DNA from 2 places in the Bacillus sp. JZ39 genome. Region 2 is predicted to be linked to the other one. Evidence: a T-box and tRNA genes for the amino acid it is inferred to sense, from the RefSeq annotation. Region 2 holds a T-box; the other holds one or more tRNA genes.

What was found. The T-box of region 2 lies ahead of ileS (isoleucine--tRNA ligase). A T-box ahead of a tRNA ligase gene usually reads a tRNA of that ligase, here a tRNA-Ile.
Region 1: it has a tRNA-Ile gene. The T-box ahead of ileS (isoleucine--tRNA ligase) is inferred to sense a tRNA for this amino acid. The anticodon was not compared.

Annotation. Positions count from the first base shown of each region.
Region 1 covers NZ_CP096389.1:26,102-33,193, reverse strand. The annotation lists rRNA gene M1D65_RS00170 (23S ribosomal RNA) at 1-1,867, opposite strand, end outside; tRNA gene M1D65_RS00165 (tRNA-Ala) at 1,949-2,024, opposite strand; tRNA gene M1D65_RS00160 (tRNA-Ile) at 2,036-2,112, opposite strand; rRNA gene M1D65_RS00155 (16S ribosomal RNA) at 2,215-3,764, opposite strand; gene bofA (sigma-K factor-processing regulator BofA) at 4,010-4,273, opposite strand; gene M1D65_RS00145 (YaaL family protein) at 4,340-4,564, opposite strand; gene recR (recombination protein RecR) at 4,582-5,178, opposite strand; gene M1D65_RS00135 (YbaB/EbfC family nucleoid-associated protein) at 5,193-5,516, opposite strand; gene dnaX (DNA polymerase III subunit gamma/tau) at 5,540-7,092, opposite strand, start outside.
Region 2 covers NZ_CP096389.1:1,577,632-1,584,723, forward strand. The annotation lists gene pgeF (peptidoglycan editing factor PgeF) at 42-878, shown strand; gene M1D65_RS08265 (YggS family pyridoxal phosphate-dependent enzyme) at 885-1,577, shown strand; gene sepF (cell division protein SepF) at 1,574-2,029, shown strand; gene M1D65_RS08275 (YggT family protein) at 2,036-2,308, shown strand; gene M1D65_RS08280 (YlmH family RNA-binding protein) at 2,369-3,142, shown strand; gene divIVA (septum site-determining protein DivIVA) at 3,236-3,730, shown strand; T-box leader at 3,793-4,019, shown strand; gene ileS (isoleucine--tRNA ligase) at 4,072-6,837, shown strand; gene ylyA (sporulation-related RNA polymerase-binding protein YlyA) at 6,981-7,092, shown strand, end outside.

The DNA of each region.
Region 1 (7,092 bases), 1.6 Mb from region 2:
GGGCAGGCGTCAGCCCCTATACTTCGCCTTACGGCTTCGCAGAGACCTGTGTTTTTGCTAAACAGTCGCCTGGGCCTATTCACTGCGGCTCTCTCGGGCTTGCACCCTAACAGAGCACCCCTTCTCCCGAAGTTACGGGGTCATTTTGCCGAGTTCCTTAACGAGAGTTCTCTCGATCACCTTAGGATTCTCTCCTCGCCTACCTGTGTCGGTTTGCGGTACGGGCACCTCTCACCTCGCTAGAGGCTTTTCTTGGCAGTGTGGAATCAGGAACTTCGCTACTATATTTCGCTCGCCATCACAGCTCAGCCTTATGGGAAACGGATTTGCCTATTTCCCAGCCTAACTGCTTGGACGCGGATATCCAATACCGCGCTTACCCTATCCTCCTGCGTCCCCCCATTGCTCAAATGGTGAGGAGGTGGTACAGGAATATCAACCTGTTGTCCATCGCCTACGCCTTTCGGCCTCGGCTTAGGTCCCGACTAACCCTGAGCGGACGAGCCTTCCTCAGGAAACCTTAGGCATTCGGTGGAGGGGATTCTCACCCCTCTTTCGCTACTCATACCGGCATTCTCACTTCTAAGCGCTCCACCAGTCCTTCCGGTCTGGCTTCACAGCCCTTAGAACGCTCTCCTACCACTGTTCGAAGAACAGTCCGCAGCTTCGGTGATACGTTTAGCCCCGGTACATTTTCGGCGCAGAGTCACTCGACCAGTGAGCTATTACGCACTCTTTAAATGGTGGCTGCTTCTAAGCCAACATCCTGGTTGTCTAAGCAACTCCACATCCTTTTCCACTTAACGTATACTTTGGGACCTTAGCTGGCGGTCTGGGCTGTTTCCCTTTCGACTACGGATCTTATCACTCGCAGTCTGACTCCCAAGGATAAGTCATTGGCATTCGGAGTTTGACTGAATTCGGTAACCCGGTAGGGGCCCCTAGTCCAATCAGTGCTCTACCTCCAAGACTCTTACCTTGAGGCTAGCCCTAAAGCTATTTCGGAGAGAACCAGCTATCTCCAGGTTCGATTGGCATTTCACCCCTACCCACACCTCATCCCCGCACTTTTCAACGTGCGTGGGTTCGGGCCTCCATTCAGTGTTACCTGAACTTCACCCTGGACATGGGTAGATCACCTGGTTTCGGGTCTACGACCACGTACTCATGCGCCCTATTCAGACTCGCTTTCGCTGCGGCTCCGCATCTTCTGCTTAACCTTGCACGGGATCGTAACTCGCCGGTTCATTCTACAAAAGGCACGCCATCACCCGTTAACGGGCTCTGACTACTTGTAGGCACACGGTTTCAGGATCTCTTTCACTCCCCTTCCGGGGTGCTTTTCACCTTTCCCTCACGGTACTGGTTCACTATCGGTCACTAGGGAGTATTTAGCCTTGGGAGATGGTCCTCCCGGATTCCGACGGAATTTCACGTGTTCCGCCGTACTCAGGATCCACTCAGGAGAGAACGAAGTTTTGACTACAGGGCTGTTACCTCCTATGGCGGGCCTTTCCAGACCTCTTCATCTACCTCGTTCTTTTGTAACTCCGTACAGAGTGTCCTACAACCCCAAGAGGCAAGCCTCTTGGTTTGGGCTAATCCCGTTTCGCTCGCCGCTACTCAGGGAATCGCATTTGCTTTCTCTTCCTCCGGGTACTTAGATGTTTCAGTTCCCCGGGTCTGCCTTCTCATATCCTATGAATTCAGATATGGATACCACTCCATTACGAGTGGTGGGTTTCCCCATTCGGAAATCTCCGGATCAAAGCTTGCTTACAGCTCCCCGAAGCATATCGGTGTTCGTCCCGTCCTTCATCGGCTCCTAGTGCCAAGGCATCCACCGTGCGCCCTTTCTAACTTAACCGTTAAAAAGAATCACTATGTGATATCTTGTATTACTAATTGAATGTGATGTCTACTGTTATCTAGTTTTCAAAGAACACGTTGGTGGAGCCTAGCGGGATCGAACCGCTGACCTCCTGCGTGCAAAGCAGGCGCTCTCCCAGCTGAGCTAAGGCCCCGTTATATAAGATGGTGGGCCTGAGTGGACTCGAACCACCGACCTCACGCTTATCAGGCGTGCGCTCTAACCAGCTGAGCTACAGGCCCATCTTAACTTATTCAAGGAACAAAGTTCCTTCAAAACTAAACAAGACAGGGAACGTTCTGTTTATAAGACCCAAGGTCTTATATTCCGTAAAATATCCTTAGAAAGGAGGTGATCCAGCCGCACCTTCCGATACGGCTACCTTGTTACGACTTCACCCCAATCATCTGTCCCACCTTCGGCGGCTGGCTCCTAAAAGGTTACCTCACCGACTTCGGGTGTTACAAACTCTCGTGGTGTGACGGGCGGTGTGTACAAGGCCCGGGAACGTATTCACCGCGGCATGCTGATCCGCGATTACTAGCGATTCCAGCTTCACGCAGTCGAGTTGCAGACTGCGATCCGAACTGAGAACAGATTTGTGGGATTGGCTTAACCTCGCGGTTTCGCTGCCCTTTGTTCTGTCCATTGTAGCACGTGTGTAGCCCAGGTCATAAGGGGCATGATGATTTGACGTCATCCCCACCTTCCTCCGGTTTGTCACCGGCAGTCACCTTAGAGTGCCCAACTGAATGCTGGCAACTAAGATCAAGGGTTGCGCTCGTTGCGGGACTTAACCCAACATCTCACGACACGAGCTGACGACAACCATGCACCACCTGTCACTCTGCCCCCGAAGGGGACGTCCTATCTCTAGGATTGTCAGAGGATGTCAAGACCTGGTAAGGTTCTTCGCGTTGCTTCGAATTAAACCACATGCTCCACCGCTTGTGCGGGCCCCCGTCAATTCCTTTGAGTTTCAGTCTTGCGACCGTACTCCCCAGGCGGAGTGCTTAATGCGTTAGCTGCAGCACTAAGGGGCGGAAACCCCCTAACACTTAGCACTCATCGTTTACGGCGTGGACTACCAGGGTATCTAATCCTGTTCGCTCCCCACGCTTTCGCTCCTCAGCGTCAGTTACAGACCAGAGAGTCGCCTTCGCCACTGGTGTTCCTCCACATCTCTACGCATTTCACCGCTACACGTGGAATTCCACTCTCCTCTTCTGCACTCAAGTTCCCCAGTTTCCAATGACCCTCCCCGGTTGAGCCGGGGGCTTTCACATCAGACTTAAGAAACCGCCTGCGAGCCCTTTACGCCCAATAATTCCGGACAACGCTTGCCACCTACGTATTACCGCGGCTGCTGGCACGTAGTTAGCCGTGGCTTTCTGGTTAGGTACCGTCAAGGTACCGCCCTATTCGAACGGTACTTGTTCTTCCCTAACAACAGAGCTTTACGATCCGAAAACCTTCATCACTCACGCGGCGTTGCTCCGTCAGACTTTCGTCCATTGCGGAAGATTCCCTACTGCTGCCTCCCGTAGGAGTCTGGGCCGTGTCTCAGTCCCAGTGTGGCCGATCACCCTCTCAGGTCGGCTACGCATCGTTGCCTTGGTGAGCCATTACCTCACCAACTAGCTAATGCGCCGCGGGTCCATCTGTAAGTGGTAGCCGAAGCCACCTTTTATGTTTGAACCATGCGGTTCAAACAACCATCCGGTATTAGCCCCGGTTTCCCGGAGTTATCCCAGTCTTACAGGCAGGTTACCCACGTGTTACTCACCCGTCCGCCGCTAACATCAGGGAGCAAGCTCCCATCTGTCCGCTCGACTTGCATGTATTAGGCACGCCGCCAGCGTTCGTCCTGAGCCAGGATCAAACTCTCCGATAAAGTAGTTTGACTGACTACGCACATCGCTGTGCGATTTATAAAAAATGAATTAACAGGTACGTTTTGTCTTGTTTAGTTTTCAAAGAACTTTGTTTACCGCTCGTTTAAGCGACTTTATTATCATAACATTTACCGCCGCTACTGTCAACAACTTTTTAGTATTTTCTTTTCAAAAAAGCTGTTCGTCATCAGCGACGTATATTAGAATAACACCTTCAGTTGTCTAAGTCAATACATAATATCAATTAAATGATAAATTGCTTAATAACGACTAACGCAGCTATTCCGGGTATCCCTAAAATTCCGCTGATAGCTGTTGTAACCAGATTAATCGGCACATGAATGCCAAGACTGCCGCCAAACATATTTACACAAACCAGCAGCAAAGCACCTGCCACAAATTTAACAGCTGTGATGCCCATCCACTTTAAAGGCTTCGCAGCTGAACCTGATAAAAAAAGAAGAATAACCAGTCCTAAAATAATCCCAATAATAAAAATAGGCTCCATGAATCTTCTCATCTCCTTCGCTTGTTCTAGTACAAGCTTATGAGAAGATCCAGGAGTTTAGACCACTTACTTCCACCGGCTGATTTTTAAATTTCGCTGCTTCGCTTCCCTTAAGTAAAAAAAATACTTCGCTTCAGCTACTTTCAGTTCGTATAACACTTCAGCAGACGGTTCTAAGCTTTTTTCAACCAGCTTTTTTTGCCTGTTCCACTCTTCCTTTTGCTTAAAAAGCTGCTCGGTTAGTTTTTCATCAAACTCTCTTCTTAATGTTTTCTTGCGAAGAAAACCCATGGATCGCTTTTTCCTCCTTACAATTCACGTCTTCCTTCAAGTGCTTTAGAAAGAGTGACCTCGTCAGCATATTCCAAGTCACCGCCGACGGGCAGTCCGTGGGCAATACGGGAGAGCTTAATACCAGATGGCTTGAGGAGCCTTGATATATACATCGCCGTTGCTTCCCCTTCTATATTAGGGTTTGTCGCGAGGATCACTTCTGTCACTTGATCATCCTGTAATCGTTTTAACAATTCTGGTATTTTAATATCCTCCGGTCCGATGCCGTCCATTGGAGAAATAGCGCCGTGAAGAACGTGATACTGTCCGTTGTATTCCTTCATTTTCTCCATAGCGATAACATCCTTAGGGTCTTGCACAACACAGATAACAGACTTATCCCTGCGCGTATCTTCACATATATAGCAAGGGTCCTGATCTGTAATATGCCCGCAAACTGAACAATATGTCAGGTTGCGTTTCGCATTTACTAATGCTTTCGCAAAATCTAATACTACATCTTCTTTCATACCTAGAACAAAAAAAGCCAGACGAACCGCTGTTTTCGGTCCGATCCCTGGCAATTTCATAAAGCTGTCAATCAGCTTTGATATTGGTTCAGGATATTGCATGTTCTTTTATCCCCCTAGAATAAACCTGGCATGTTCATTCCCTTTGTAAATTGACCCATTGTTTCGTTTGTGATTTCGTCAACTTTTTTCAAAGCTTCATTCGTTGCAGCAAGCACTAAATCTTGAAGCATATCAATATCTTCTGGATCAACGACTTCTTCTTTGATGATAACATCCAGGATTTCTTTTTGGCCGTTTGCTTTTACTGTTACCATACCGCCGCCTGCAGTTCCTTCAACAACCTTTTCTGCAAGCTCTTCTTGAGCCTTCGCCATGTCCTTTTGCATTTTTTGCATTTGTTTCATCATTTTTTGCATATTACCCATTCCGCCACGCATAGCATTCACTCTCTTTCATTTTGTTAGTCTTTTATTTCAATTAAATCCGCTCCAACAAGCTTTTTCGCTTCGGCAATAAGCGGGTCTTCTTCAGCCGGTTCATTTGATCCTTCATTTTCCTGCTGATGATCTTCTAAAAATTCTTCTCTTATTTTACCCCATTGTGCTTCTGGAACGCCAATCAAATCCATTCTTTTTCCGAGCATCGATTCTAAAATCTGCTCAAGATTAGTCCGGACTCCGTTGTTATCCTCAGCGACCATTTTACAATGAATTTCATATTTGAACTTCAGAACAAATGCCGCCGATCCGGCAGCCACAGGTTCACTGTCATTCAGCAAAGCGGCATGTGATACTTTGTTTTGCTGTTTGAGATGAGCAAGAAGCTTGCCCCAACTGTTTCTGAGCAGATCAAGATCCGGTCTTGTGGCTTCCTTCAAAATCTCATGAATTCTGCCTACTGGCGCTTTGTAATTGGATTTCCCGCCCTTTGGCACACGCGGCGCTTCTTTTTTCGGGCTTTCCGCAGCTGCTTTTATGCCCGTTGTTTTGAGCCGCTCTACTTCCTGTTCGAGCTGCTGGATTTTTTTCATCAGCATATCCACTTCCGGGAGATCAGCAGCAGATTGATGTGAGGTTTGGCAAATCTTCACAACGGCCACTTCGAAAAAGATACGCGGATGATTTGTCCATTTCATTTCCTGATGGCTCTTGTTCAGAATATCAATCATTTCATATAGGGCCTGAGCCGGAATTTGTTCACTTAGTTCCCGGAACGTTTCATCGACTTTTACTTTCTCAAGCACTCCCTCTAAGCCAGGGGCTGTTTTGTACAGCAGCATGTCCCTGAAATAGAAAATCATATCTTCTATCAGCTTAGCTGGATCTTTTCCTTGCTGAAGCAATTCATTTAATGTTTCCAGTGCGTCAGAAACGTTTTTATCATGCAGGGATTGTGCAAGCTTCCCGATATATAATTGAGAAACAGCACCCGTAATTAAAAGCGCATCTTCGACTTTCAGGATATCGCCGCTGAATGATATGGCCTGATCAAGAAGGCTCAGGGCATCCCTCATCCCTCCGTCTGCAGCACTCGCGATGATATCCAGCGATCCTTCCTCCACTTGCAGCTGTTCAGCATCAACAATTTTATTCATGCGGCCTACAATCGCTTGGGAGGTAATTCGTTTAAAGTCAAAACGCTGACATCTAGAGATAATGGTTAAAGGAATTTTGTGCGGTTCAGTTGTTGCTAATATGAAAATACAATGCTCAGGCGGCTCTTCTAATGTTTTTAGTAATGCATTAAAAGCGCCGATAGAAAGCATATGCACCTCATCTATGATATATACCTTATATGTGACGGCCGATGGGGCAAACTTCACTTTATCGCGAATGTCACGAATCTCATCAACACCGTTATTAGAAGCGGCGTCAATTTCTATGACATCGGATATTGACCCGTTTGTTATCCCTTTACAGGCCGCACATTCGTTGCATGGCTCATCAACAGGAGCATGTTCACAGTTGACAGCCTTAGCAAATATTTTGGCTGCACTGGTTTTTCCGGTTCCTC
Region 2 (7,092 bases):
GGAAATTCCGCTTTAAATGTTTGTCGAAAGGTTGGATCATCATGAATACATATCACCCATTCAGTCTTACCACACCCTCGACACTCATGATACAAGACTGGGCTCAAACGAATCAAAACAACAAAGAGGTCATTGCCGGATTTACGACAAAAAACGGCGGTGTCAGCCAAAAGCCTTTTGAATCGTTAAATACAGGATTGCACGTTCATGACAAAGATGCAGATGTAGTTAAAAATCGTGAATATATTGCCGATATGTTTAATACTGATTTGCAGTCTTGGGTATTCGCTGATCAGACACATGATAATCGCGTTCAGAAAGTGACGCAGAGGGATAGGGGAAAAGGCGCCCGTGAGTATCACACGGCTCTAAAAGCAACGGACGGGCTCTATACAAATGAAAAAAATGTATTTTTAGCATTATGCTTTGCTGATTGTGTGCCTCTTTTCTTTTATGATCCGGTTCAGTCGCTTGTCGGAGTCGCCCATGCCGGGTGGAAAGGCACCGTCAAACAGATTGGCAGAGAAATGGTGAAGCAATGGACTGAGAAGGAAGGTTCAAATCCCTCAGATATTTACGCTGTTATTGGCCCGTCTATCAGCGGTGCATGCTATACGGTAGACGACCGCGTCATGGATGCTGTCCGCGCATTGCCGGTTTCAGCAGACCTTGCCGTTAATCAGACGGCAAAGGCACAATATCAGCTTGATCTGAAAGAGCTGAACCGTCTTATACTGATGGACAGCGGTTTGGCAAGTGAACAAATTTCTGTCAGCGGTTTATGCACGGAAAGCGAGCCGTCTCTTTTCTATTCTCACCGCCGCGATCAGGGGAAAACTGGACGGATGATGTCCTTTATCGGAATGAAGGAGGCATAAAAGATCTTGCGTGTTGTTGATAATTTACGACATATAAACGAACGAATAAACGAAGCATGTAACAGATCGGGCCGCAGCTCCGATGAAGTTACGGTTATTGCAGTCACTAAATATGTATCGCCTGAAAGAGCACAGGAGGCAGTAGATGCTGGCATCACCTGCCTCGGAGAGAATCGGGATGCGGAACTGCTCCGCAAACAGGAATTGATGAAAGGGAATCCGGAATGGCATTTTATCGGCAGTCTGCAATCAAGAAAAGCAAAATCTGTCGTCAATTCGGTTTCCTATATCCATTCCCTAGACCGGCTCTCATTAGCGAAAGAAATTGAAAAACGGGCTGAAGGCACTGTACGATGCTTTGTGCAGGTCAATACCTCTCTTGAGCCTTCTAAACACGGCATGAAAAAAGAAGAAGTCATTCCATTCATACAGGAGCTTTCCGGTTTCGAACATATCCTTGTTGCCGGGCTGATGACAATGGCTCCGCTGACTGATGATCAAGATCAGATCAGAAGCTGTTTCAGGTCGCTGAGAGAACTCCGTGACCAGGTTCAGAAGCTGAACCAGCCGAACGCTCCGTGTACTGAACTGTCGATGGGCATGTCAAATGATTTTGAAATTGCAATTGAAGAAGGAGCTACTTATATTAGAATCGGCTCATCGTTAGTCGGAAATGAAACAGGGGGTGTACAGCAATGAGTATGAAAAATAAACTGAAAAACTTTTTCTCAATGGAAGATGAAGAATACGAATATGAATATATTGAGACAGAGCGGGAATCTCATGAGGAGCATGAGCAAAAAGAAAAGCCGGCTTACAACGGGAATAAACCTGCGGGCAAACAGAATGTAGTGAGCTTGCAAAGTGTTCAGAAATCCTCTAAAGTGGTGTTGAGTGAGCCGCGCGTTTATGCGGAGGCGCAGGAAATAGCCGACCATTTGAAGAACCGGCGGGCAGTTGTCGTCAATCTTCAGCGGATACAGCATGACCAGGCGAAGCGGATTGTTGACTTTTTAAGCGGAACCGTTTATGCCATCGGCGGCGATATTCAAAGAATCGGCTCAGATATTTTCCTCTGCACGCCTGACAACGTAGATGTATCAGGCACAATTTCTGAGCTCATATCTGAAGACGAACATCAGAGGTGGTAAAGCGAGATGATCCTTTATCAAGTTTTTTCGGTTTTAAGCTTATTAATCACAATATACTCATTTGCCCTGATCATATATATTTTTATGTCATGGGTGCCGAGTACGAGGGAAACAGCAGTCGGGCGTTTTTTGGCTTCGATTTGTGAACCATATCTCGAACCATTCAGAAAAATCATTCCTCCGATTGCAATGCTGGATATTTCACCAATCGTAGCAATACTTGTGCTTCGGTTTGCGACAACCGGCTTGTGGGGGCTTTATCGCATGATTGCGTTTTAATGTGACAGTTTGATAGGGGCTTGGCAGCAGCCAAGCCTCTTTACATAGAAGGGAAAGACGATGAGCGATATATATCAGCACTTCAGAAAAGACGAGCGGGCCTTTATTGATCAGGCGCTCGAATGGAAAAGAATTGTCCAGGAGCAGTACCGGATGAAGCTGACCGACTTTTTAGATCCCCGAGAGCAGGTCATCCTCTCTGCTGTTACGGGACAGGCTGACGTCGGGCTTGCTTTTTCCGGCGGCTATGACAGAGCGGAGCGAAAACGGGCGATTCTGTATCCAGAGTACATTACTCCGGAAGAATCGGATTTTGAATTGCAGGCGTTTAACGTCCGTTATGCTGACAAGTTTGTCTCAGTAGATCATCGTTCTCTGCTTGGTGCATTAATGGGCATAGGATTAAAGCGGCAAAAATTCGGTGACATCGTGTTTTCTGAGACAGCAGTGCAATTGATTGTCTCAGCCGATACCGCTGATTTTGTGGCTGCACAGCTGACCCAAGCAGGCAAAGCGGCGGTCAGCCTAGAGAAAATCGACTTGTCAGACCTTAACATTCCAGCAGTTGATGTCGAAATAAGAGATGACACGGTTTCTTCTTTAAGGCTTGACGCCGTCTGCGCCTCTATGAGCAGGCAATCCCGCCAGAAATCACAGACGCTTGTGAAAAACGGCCTTGTGAAAGTGAACTGGAAGGTGGTTGAAGATCCTTCATACATAGTCGCGGAAGGGGACATGCTGTCAATCAGAGGTTTTGGCCGGTGCAGCTTAACAAAAATCGAAGGGAAAACCAAAAAAGACAAATGGAGAGTTACGTTTGAACGACAAAAATAGTCGGTTTTTCAGTTTTTTTCTCCATCTGTGCGAAATTTGTTTTATAATGTGAACTAGATAACCGTACTGAAATGTAAAAATGGAGGTGGCATCATGCCATTAACGCCAAATGATATTCACAACAAGACGTTTACAAAAAGTTTTCGCGGATATGATGAAGATGAAGTAAATGAATTCCTAGCCCAAGTCAGAAAAGATTACGAAATTGTTCTCCGCAAGAAAACTGAGCTTGAAGCGAAAGTCAATGAGCTTGATGAAAGAATCGGACACTTTGCCAATATTGAGGAAACATTGAATAAATCAATTTTAGTTGCTCAAGAAGCGGCTGAAGACGTAAAACGCAATTCTCAAAAAGAAGCAAAGCTGATCGTTCGGGAAGCGGAGAAAAACGCTGATCGCATTATCAACGAATCGTTATCAAAATCAAGAAAAATTGCAATGGAAATTGAAGAGCTGAAAAAACAGTCTAAAGTGTTTAGAACACGTTTCCAAATGCTGATTGAAGCTCAGCTTGATCTTCTGAAAAATGACGATTGGGATCATCTCCTTGAGTATGAAGTCGACGCTGTATTTGAGGAAAAGGAATAAATTCTCTGATTATCTTGACATTTTCTTAGCTTGTCGAATATAATACGTTCATAAATTCAGATGAAAAAACGGTTGAAAGGGACAGTCATGTTTCCTTCAGGCCTTCATAGCGACCCGGAGATGGTGAGAGTCCGGGATGGCCGGAATCATGTAGATCAGCCCTTTAGTTTCCTTGCTGAACTCACAGTAGGTTAGGACGTTCATCACGTTACGATGCTCAAGAGGAAAAAGTGTATGCTTGCTTTTTCTAAAAGGGTGGTACCGCGAGATAAGCTTTCTCGTCCCTTATGGGATGAGAGGGCTTTTTTTATTTTCTGAAAAAATGCAGTGGAGGAATGAAAATGGATTTTAAAGACACGCTCTTAATGCCGAAAACAGATTTCCCGATGCGTGGAAATTTGCCAAACCGGGAGCCTGACATTCAAAAAAAATGGGAGGAAGAGGATATCTACCGTCTTGTTCAGGAACGGACGAAAGACCGCCCGAAATTTGTTTTACATGACGGACCTCCGTATGCAAACGGCGACATCCATATGGGCCATGCACTTAACAAGATTTTGAAAGACTTCATTGTCCGCTATAAATCAATGAGCGGCTACAACGCACCGTATGTGCCGGGCTGGGATACACACGGATTGCCAATTGAAACAGCTCTGACAAAAAACAAAAAGGTCAACCGCAAAGAAATGTCAGTAGCGGAATTCCGCAAACTATGCGAAGAGTACGCTTGGAAGCAAATCGAGGGACAGCGTGAGCAATTCAAACGTCTTGGTGTCCGCGGTGACTGGGAAAACCCATATGTGACATTAAAACCGGAATACGAAGCGCAGCAAATCCGCGTATTTGGTGAAATGGCAAAACGAGGCTACATTTACAAAGGCCTTAAACCGGTTAACTGGTCACCTTCAAGTGAGTCTGCTCTGGCTGAAGCCGAGATCGAATATCAAGACAAACGTTCAGCATCTATTTACGTCGCTTTTGGTGTAAAAGACGGAAAAGGCGTTCTTGAAAACGGCGAGCGCATCATCATTTGGACAACAACGCCTTGGACAATTCCGGCGAACCTTGGAATCTCAGTGCACCCTGATCTTGAGTACAGCGTGATTGCAGTAGGTGAAGACCGCTTTGTCGTAGCAAGTGCCTTAGTCGAAAATGTTGCATCGGCATGCGGATTTGATCAGTATGAAGTGACAAGAACGGTCAAAGGGAAAGACCTTGAGAACATTATCGCTGAACACCCGCTATATGGCAGAGACTCTCTCGTTATGCTTGGTGAACACGTAACAACTGATGCCGGAACAGGCTGTGTTCATACAGCGCCAGGACATGGGGAAGATGACTTTATCATCGGCCAAAAATACGGATTAGATGTGCTTTGCCCGGTTGATGAAAAAGGTGTAATGACAAGCGAAGCTCCTGGGTTTGAAGGCATGTTCTATGATGATGCAAACAAAGCGATCACACAGCAGCTCGATGAAAAAGGCGCACTTGTGAAGCTTGAATTCATTACTCACTCTTATCCGCATGATTGGAGAACAAAAAAACCAACCATTTTCAGAGCGACAGCGCAATGGTTTGCGTCTATTAAAGATTTCAGATCAGACCTGCTGGATGCCATTAAAGAAACCAAATGGGTTCCTGAATGGGGCGAGCAGCGTTTGCACAACATGGTTCGGGACCGCGGAGACTGGTGTATTTCCAGACAGCGTGCGTGGGGTGTGCCGATTCCGGTATTTTACGCTGAAAACGGAGAACCGATTATTACAGATGAAACCATTGAACATGTTTCTGAATTGTTCAGACAGCACGGATCAAACATTTGGTTTGAAAAAGAAGCAAAGGATCTTCTTCCGGAAGGCTTTACGCATCCTGGCAGCCCGAACGGCACATTTACAAAAGAACAGGATATCATGGATGTTTGGTTTGATTCAGGCTCTTCACATCAAGCAGTGCTTGAAGAACGTGATGACCTCGTTCGCCCGGCTGATTTATACCTAGAGGGATCTGACCAATATCGCGGCTGGTTTAACTCTTCTCTTTCTACAGCAGTAGCCGTAACAGGGAAAGCGCCGTATAAAGGTGTGCTCAGCCATGGGTTCGCACTGGATGGAGAAGGACGCAAGATGAGTAAATCAATCGGTAACGTTGTTGTTCCGGCTAAAGTTATGAAACAGCTTGGTGCCGACATCTTAAGATTATGGGTATCTTCAGTGGATTATCAGGCGGACGTTCGCGTGTCTGACGCCATTCTAAAGCAGGTTGCGGAAGTATATCGTAAAATCCGCAACACGTTCCGTTTCCTTCACGGCAACCTTTTCGATTTTGATCCAAAAACAAATGCGGTGGCTGTCGAAGATCTTCGTGAAGTGGATCAGTATATGCTGATTAAGCTGAACAAGCTGATTGATAAAGTGAAAAAAGCGTATGATGAGTACGAATTTGCGGTTGTGTATCACAGCATTCATAATTTCTGCACAATCGAATTGAGCTCATTCTACCTTGATTTTGCAAAAGATATTGTCTACATCGAGCATGCGGATCATCCGGATAGACGCAGCATGCAGACAGTATTCTACGAAACGCTTCTTGCATTAGTGAAGCTTTCAGCGCCTATCCTTCCACATACGGCAGACGAATTGTGGTCTCATTTAACATTTGTTGAAGAGCAGAGCGTTCAGCTGACCGATATGCCGGAAACAATCGCGGTTCCAAACAGTGAAGTGACTGAAGAAAAATTTGACCGCTTTATGGCTCTTCGTGATGACGTGCTAAAAGCATTAGAAACTGCGCGAAATGAAAAAATTATCGGTAAATCTTTGGAAGCAAACCTGAAATTGTATCCAAACAAAGAAAACAAAGAGCTCTTGGCTTCCATAAAAGAAAACCTTTCTCAGCTGTTTATTGTGTCTGAACTGACAATCAGCGAAGAAAATGATGCGCCGAACGATGCGCAAAGCTTTGCGACGGGTAAAATCGCTGTCGAGAAAGCGGAAGGCGAAATGTGTGAGAGATCACGTGTGATTTCAAAAGATGTAGGTGCAAATCCGAAATATCCTACACTTTCATTACGCAACGCTGAAATCGTTGAAAAATACTATCAAAAATAATGAAAAGGGCCCGGCGTAAAAGCCGGGCTTTTTTTGTGCCAAGAGTGACATCCTTTAGAACGGCAGGAAAAATCTTATGGGCTTTAGATCATCATTCATAGGCAACAATAAAGGTACTACGTTAAGAGCAGGAGTTGTGAAGAATGAATGATCAACTGACCGCAATTTATACGGAACTTCTTCTGATGAAAGAAGAATTACAGTCGAGATTATTTGAGTATTCTTGCTTTCAGGTTTCTACAAGCCCGCAAGCAG